2 regions of the Rhizobium sp. AAP116 genome follow, and region 2 is predicted to be linked to the other one. Evidence: predicted binding sites of a transcription regulator. Region 2 holds the regulator's gene; the other holds the start of a gene.
The links. The regulator PhoB, encoded in region 2, activates phosphate uptake and scavenging genes when phosphate is short. The targets are predictions, from matches to a motif close to TGTCATNNANCTGTCAT.
Positions count from the first base shown of each region.

Region 1 (3,789 bases), on a different contig from region 2:
CGGCGATCACGTCCGAAGTTCTTCTTGGTGATCTTCACGCCCGGCGCCGACTGGCGACGCTTGTATTCGGCGAGATAGAGCAGATGCTCGACCCGGTGAACGGTCGCAATGTCATGGCCGCGCGCGACGATCTCGTCGACACCCATCTCTTTTTCGACGAGGCATTCGAGAATGTCGTCAAGCACCGGATAGGGCGGCAGGGAATCCTGGTCGGTCTGGTTCGGGCGAAGTTCCGCAGACGGCGCCTTCGACAGGATATTCGCAGGGATCACCTCGCCGGACGGACCAAGCGCACCGGGCGGCACGTTTTCGTTGCGCCAGGCCGAGAGCGCATAGACCTGCATCTTGTAGAGGTCCTTGATCGGATTGAAGCCGCCATTCATGTCGCCGTAGAGCGTGGCATAACCCACCGACATCTCGGACTTGTTGCCGGTCGTCACCACCATTGAGCCGAACTTGTTGGAGATCGCCATCAGGATCGTGCCGCGCGTCCGGCTCTGCAGGTTCTCTTCGGTAATGCCGCTCTCGGTCCCCTCGAACATGTCGGAAAGCGACGAGAGGAAACCTTCGACCGGTTCCTGGATCGGCACGATGTCGTAGTGGCAGCCCAGCGCCTTGGCGCAGGCCTCGGCATCGGAGAAGCTCTCCTGCGAGGTATAGCGGTAAGGCAGCATGATCGTGCGCACCCGCTCCTCGCCGAGCGCATCCACGGCGATCGCCGCACAGATGGCGGAATCGATGCCACCCGAAAGCCCGAGCACGACGCTCTTGAAGCCGTTCTTGTTAACATAATCGCGAAAGCCGAGCACGCACGCGCGGTAGTCGGCCTCTTCCTTTTCCGGAATGCGCGACATCGGCCCCTGATCGCAACGCCAGCCATCCGCGGTCCGCTTCCAGGTCGTGACAGACAGCGTCTCCTCGAACTGGCTCATCTGGAAGGCGAGCGACTTGTCACCGTTGAAGGCGAAGCTTGCACCATCGAAGACCAGTTCGTCCTGACCACCGAGCTGGTTGGCGAAGATCAGCGGCAGGCCGGTCTCGATCACCTGGCGGAGCGCCACCTGATGACGGATATCCACCTTGCCACGATAATAGGGCGAGCCGTTCGGCACGAGCAGGATTTCGGCCCCCGTCTCGGCCAGCGTCTCGCAGACGCCGAGATCGTTCCAGATCTCTTCGCAGATCGGCACGCCGATCCGCACACCGCGGAAATTGACCGGTCCCGGCATCTCGCCTTCGGTAAACACCCGCTTCTCGTCGAATTCGCCATAGTTCGGAAGATCGATCTTGTCGCGGAAGGCGAGGATCTTGCCGCCATCGAGGATAACGACGGAATTGTGCCGTCCCTTCTCACCCTGACGCGGAAAGCCGACAATGACGCCCGGTCCGCCATCGGCGGTATCAGCCGCGAGCGTTTCGACAGCCTGCAGGCAGGCTTTCAGGAAGGACGGTTTCAGGACGAGATCTTCGGGCGGGTAGCCGGAAATGAAGAGCTCCGTCAGCAAGACGAGGTCAGCCCCCTGCCCGGCAGCGTCCGCACGAGCCGCACGCGCCTTGGCAAGATTGCCGACGACATCGCCGACAACAGGATTGAACTGTGCCACCGCAATGCGCAGGACGTCGGAGATCTTCTTTGTTTCGCTCATGACACCGATTTAGCGGCTCGTCGCACGGATCGCAACGTCGCTTCTTTCGAAGGCGGACTGCAGGCGAGCCCGACACTAACCAAACCGCGGAAAACACCGGGAACTTAAGCTCATATGTCGTGGTTCATGTAGCATTCATGACGCTTATGTGACACCTATGCGAACCTTTGATGACACCCTCCCATGATCTGGAGTTAGACGTGGTCCAAACGAGCCCGAAATCGCGAGTCGCAACAATTGTCAGCGCCTTTGGCGCGGTGCGCGAACGCGAATACGGCAGCTCCGCAATCGTCCAGCTCGCAATCCAGCTGATCAACACCGCACTGATCGCCGTCGCCATTGTCTTGCTGAGCGAGATCCTGGCGCGAGGCACCATGGTCGATGTGGTTGACTACATGACGGAGTCGAGCCGTCCGGGTCTGGTGGCGGTCGGTATCGTATTCCTGATACTCGCCTTTGCAGACGCAATCATTGGCAAGGCTTATCAGTCGACACTTCTCGTCGCCCCGCTGGCACTCCTGCCGGCCTTTTTCTCCGGCCAGAAACAGCTCTTCCTGTCGGATCCGCTCTTCCCCAGCGACCTTCTCTTCGGCCGCCAGATCCTGCAGCTCATGCCGGCGATGGTTGCCGCAGAACCGGTGAAAGCCGTCGCTCTCGCAATTGGCGGCCTTGTGGCCGTTGCGGCCTTCGTCGCGCTCATCTGGAAGAGCCGGAAGGTTTTCCCGCGCCTAAACCTGGCAAGCCGTGGAGTTCGGGCTGCTCTTGCCATTCCGCTGCTCGCAAGCTTCGCGTCGCTGATGGATCCGATGGCGTTTTCCGCTGTCCGGGATCGGCTGAACATCGTGCCGATGATGTGGGACCAGAAGGAAAACTATCGCCACAACGGCTTCCTGCTCGCCTTCGCCTTCAATGTACCGATGGCCAACGTCGCAGCACCCGACGGCTACAGCAAGGTCGCGATCACCGACATGCAGACCGATCTGCTGCCGGCTTCCTTCTTCTCCGGCCGTCAGGCCGATGTCATCGTGGTCATGAGCGAATCCCTCTGGGATCCGACCCGCATGAGCAGCATCCGCTATTCGGCGGACCCGATGCCGACCATCCGGGCGAGCCAATCCGGCCACGTCTTCTCGCCGGAATTCGGCGGCATGACCGCCAACGTCGAATTCGAGGCCTTGACCGGCTTTTCGAACGCTTTCCTGCCCTATGGCAGCATCCCCTATCAGCAGTATATCCGCCGCCCGGTCCCCTCGCTTGCGACCTTCTTTGAATCCAAGGGCTATGTGACGAAGGCCTTCCACCCCTTCCAGGGCTGGTTCTGGAACCGCAACAACGTCTACCAGTCGCTCGGCTTCCGCCAGTTCCATTCGGAAGAAACGATGCCGGCCATGGACAAGCGGGGCATCTTTGCGTCCGACGACGCGCTGACAAGCTACATCATCAAGGAGGCCGACAACACGGACGAGCCCTTCTTCTTCTTTGCCGTCACGCTGCAGGGCCACGGCCCTTACGAGCGAAACCGCTATGCAAAGAATACGATCGGCGTGGACGCACCCACCCTGTCCGAGCACAACGTGAGCGCACTGGAGACCTACACGCAGGGTGTGAAGGAAGCCGACCAGAGCCTCAAGGATCTGATGGACTGGGCCAAGAAGCGGCGCCGCGAAACGATCATTGTGCTGTTCGGCGACCATCTGCCGCCGCTGAACGAGGTCTATACAGAAAGCGGCTACATGGCGAATGTGGTGGCGACCCGCAAGGCGTCGGTCGAGACGATGAAGCGCGAGCATGAGACGCCGCTGGTCGTCTGGTCGTCGAAGCGTGGCGTCCAGAAGGATATCGGCTCCGTCAGCCCGTCGCAGCTGCCCTATTACATCGTGCGTATGGCAGGTTACCGCCATCCCTATTACACCGGCATGCTCGGTCGTGTGGCCGAACGTTACGCCGTCATCGACCGCCATCAGCTGATTGGCCGTAACAACAAGGCCCAGGCCGATTGGGCCCTTTCGGGCCGGATCGATCCGCTAATCCGCGACTATCGCCTGCTTCAGCATGACGTGATGTTCGGCGAAGGCTACGGTATGGATCGTTTCTTCCCGGAACAGTCGGGTAGACTTCAGCCCAGCAGCTAAGCGGGCCGTTA
Region 1 is NZ_LJIB01000030.1:27,179-30,967, forward strand. Features, by position in the region: gene IP85_RS17880 (NAD+ synthase) at 1-1,646, opposite strand, end outside; gene IP85_RS17885 (LTA synthase family protein) at 1,817-3,778, shown strand.
Region 1: the regulator PhoB is predicted to act here: its motif matches at 1,784-1,800, upstream of IP85_RS17885 (LTA synthase family protein).

Region 2 (3,789 bases):
GCTGTGTCGCGAACATTGTCGAGGAAACCGTCGCCGAGCACGACGTCGAGAACAGCATTGCCGACCGCCATACCAAGCGGGTTGCCGCCATAGGTCGAGCCATGCGTTCCGGGTTTCATGCCGTAGGCGGCCTCTTCGGTTGCCAGGCAAGCGCCGAGCGGGAAGCCGCCGCCGATGCCCTTGGCGACCGCCATGAGGTCTGGCGTTATGCCGGCCCATTCATGGGCAAAAAGCTTGCCCGTGCGACCAACACCGCACTGCACTTCGTCGAGGATCAACAGCAGGCCGTGCTCGTCGCAGAGGTCGCGCAAGGCGCGTAGCATCTCCACCGGGATCGGACGAATACCGCCCTCGCCCTGCACAGGTTCAACCAGGATTGCAGCGGTCGCGTCTGTGATTGCCGCCTTGACGGCTTCCATGTCACCAAAAGGCACCTGGTCGAAGCCGGGCGCCTTGGGGCCGAAGCCCTCCAGATACTTCTCCTGGCCACCCGCTGCGATCGTCGCGATGGTACGGCCATGGAAGGCGCCTTCCATCGTGATGATGTGGAACTTCTCCGGGTGCCCCTTGGCGAAGTGATAGCGGCGCGCCGTCTTGATCGCGCATTCAAGCGCTTCGGCGCCGGAATTGGTAAAGAACACGCGGTCGGCAAAGGTCACATCGGTCAGGCGCTTGGCCAGCACTTCCTGCCCCGGCACCTCGTAGAGATTGGAGAGGTGCCAGACCTTGTCGGCCTGATCTTTGAGGGCGCCGACGACATGGGGATGACCATGGCCGACCGAGGTGACGGCAACGCCGGCGGCGAAATCGAGATAACGCTCACCACTTTCCGTCACGAGCCAGACGCCCTCGCCTCGCTCGAAACGCAGCGGCGCCCGATTATAGGTCTGATAGAGCGGCGTAGCTTCGGCCATGGCTTTCACGTTCCTTCTCGACGATCCGCCCAAGGGACGGCGCGGCCCTTTGCAGGCCTCGAAACAATTAAAAATGCCGCCTTGCGGCGGCGCGGGCACTATCGGCATTTCACCCTGCAATGTCAACGAATTCCATAGGAATCGCAGGAGTAGGCGCCGATTTGGCCGGCTCGCGCCAGAAGCGTGCGCGACAAGATTCCACCTGTTGCATACTTGACTCACTCGGGAAGCAAGTTGGGGAAAACCGGAAAATCGATTCCAGATGATTCCCCCGACTCTTGTCACGGAGTCAGCGTGCCACTAGGTTAAATTTCATTAATAGATTGCATGCGGCGGAAGTGCTCACCGACAGTAACGAGGCGGTTATGTTTCGAATTCGTTCGAAGCAGGGGTGACGGATTCTGCCATGACAGACGCGAGCGGCGGAGAGAAGTGGCATGACAACTGCGCAATGGAGTGACGACAGGGTCGAAAGACTGAAACGGCTGTGGGCCGAAGGCCTCAGCGCAAGCCAGATTGCGGCACAACTCGGTGGCGTGAGCCGAAATGCCGTTATCGGCAAGGTGCACCGACTGAACCTTCCGGGTCGGGCCAAGGCAGGCGGAAGCTCGACTGCGGCACGTCCGGCAAAACGTCCGGCGCAGACCCAGCGTCCGGCGGCCTTCCAGAACCGCCCCGCGGCAGCCACGACCACGCGTACCGTGACCCGTGCAGCTGGTGCGACAATGCTGAAGGAAGAGATCGAGGTCGAGGCTTACGAGGAAGTCGAAGTTCGGCGCCCGCTGAACGTTGTCGTGCCGATTTCGCGGCGCCTCGCCCTGACGGAACTGACCGAGCGCACTTGCAAGTGGCCGATCGGCGATCCGATGAAGGACGATTTCCACTTCTGCGGCTGCGAAATCGCTGACAGCGCGCCCTACTGCACCTATCACGCGAAGCTCGCCTATCAGCCGGTGAGCGAACGCCGCAAGGCAGCCCGCTGATATCAAGCGAAGCTTAGAGTATTAAACGGGTCCCTCGGGGCCCGTTTTTCGTTGCCGCCTGTCGCCCGCGAAAAAGGGCCGCAGCGGACAATCCGCGCGGCCCTTGCCCCATGGTGGGTTCGACTTGTCAGGCTTCCATCGAATAGCCGGCACCGCGAACGGTGCGGATGACATCCTGCATGTTGGAGAAGTTGAGAGCCTTGCGCAGGCGGCCGACATGCACGTCGACCGTACGTTCGTCGACATAGATGTCATGGCCCCAGACTCCGTCGAGAAGCTGCGAGCGAGAGAAGACCCGGCCAGGCGATGCCATCAGGAACTCCAGAAGGCGAAACTCGGTCGGCCCGAGACGGACCTCGCGGCTCTTGCGATGCACCCGATGCGTCTCGCGATCGAGCTCGATGTCGCCGCAGCGCAAGACGCTGGACAGGACTTCGGGCTTTGCACGCCGCAGCATGGCCTTGACGCGTGCCATCAGTTCCGGGGTCGAGAATGGCTTGACGACATAGTCGTCGGCACCTGTCGCCAGACCACGCACGCGCTCGCTTTCCTCGCCGCGCGCCGTCAGCATGATAATCGGCAGACGCTCGGTCTCGGGTCGCACACGCAACCGGCGGCACAGCTCGATGCCGGAGACGCCCGGAAGCATCCAGTCCAGGATCAGCAGATCCGGCACGCGCTCCTGAAGCCGGATCTCGGCTTCGTCACCCCGCAGAATCGTCTCGACCTCATACCCCTCGGCTTCGAGGTTATAGCGTAGGAGGACGGACAAGGCCTCCTCGTCTTCTACCACGGCAATCTTTGGCTGCATCAAAAACAAACCTCGCTGGCCAACGTCACTCGGTGATCGCGCCGACGGAAGACGTCAGATCTTCCTTCGGTCGCTCACCTTCCGGCTGGGCGCCGGTGGTCATGTAGTAGATGGTTTCCGCGATGTTGGTCGCATGGTCGCCGATGCGCTCGATATTCTTGGCGCAGAACAGCAGATGCGTGCAGCTCGTGATATTGCGCGGATCTTCCATCATGTAGGTCAGGAGTTCCCGGAACAGCGAGGTGTAGATTGCGTCGATCTCTTCGTCGCGGTCACGGATCGATTTCGCCTTCTCAGCCGAGCGGGTCGTGTAGACATCGAGCACTTCCTTGAGCTGGGCGAGTGCCAGGTCGGAGAGATGTTCGAGGCCACGCGCGAGTTTGCGCGGCACGCCGGTCGCCTGGATGGCCACAACGCGCTTGGAATTGCTCTTGCCGAGGTCGCCGACACGCTCGAGATCGGCAGCGATGCGAAGGGCACCGATGATCTCACGCAGGTCGGATGCGACCGGCTGACGCTTAGCGATCGTGACGATGGCCTTGTCGCCGATCTCACGTTCCATGGCATCCATGAGCACGTCGTCGGAGATCACCTTCTGGGCGAGGGCGGCGTCGGAGTTGACCAGAGCACGCACGCTTTCGGCGACCATCTGTTCCGCCAGACCGCCCATTTCGGAAATGCGGCGCATCAGGAACTTCAGTTCATCGTCGAAGGCAGAGTAGATGTGAGAGGAGCCCATGAGAAACGTCCTTGAATTTGAGGTGAGCCGAGGGTGACCTGGAGGCTCAGCCGAAGCGGCCCATGATGTAGTCCTGGGTGCGCTGGTCATCCGGATTCGTGAACATCTTGTCGGTGTCGTTTTCCTCGACCAGTTCGCCGAGGTGGAACATGGCGGTACGCTGCGAGACGCGGGCTGCCTGCTGCATGGAGTGCGTCACGATGACGATCGTGAAATTTTCACGCAGTTCGTGAATCAATTCCTCGACCTTGGCGGTCGCGATCGGATCGAGCGCCGAGCAGGGCTCGTCCATCAGGATGACTTCCGGGCTGACCGCGATCGCACGGGCGATGCACAGACGCT
Region 2 is NZ_LJIB01000008.1:109,103-112,891, forward strand. Features, by position in the region: gene IP85_RS07605 (aspartate aminotransferase family protein) at 1-914, opposite strand, end outside; gene IP85_RS07610 (GcrA family cell cycle regulator) at 1,352-1,897, shown strand; gene phoB (phosphate regulon transcriptional regulator PhoB) at 2,025-2,708, opposite strand; gene phoU (phosphate signaling complex protein PhoU) at 2,734-3,447, opposite strand; gene pstB (phosphate ABC transporter ATP-binding protein PstB) at 3,494-3,789, opposite strand, start outside.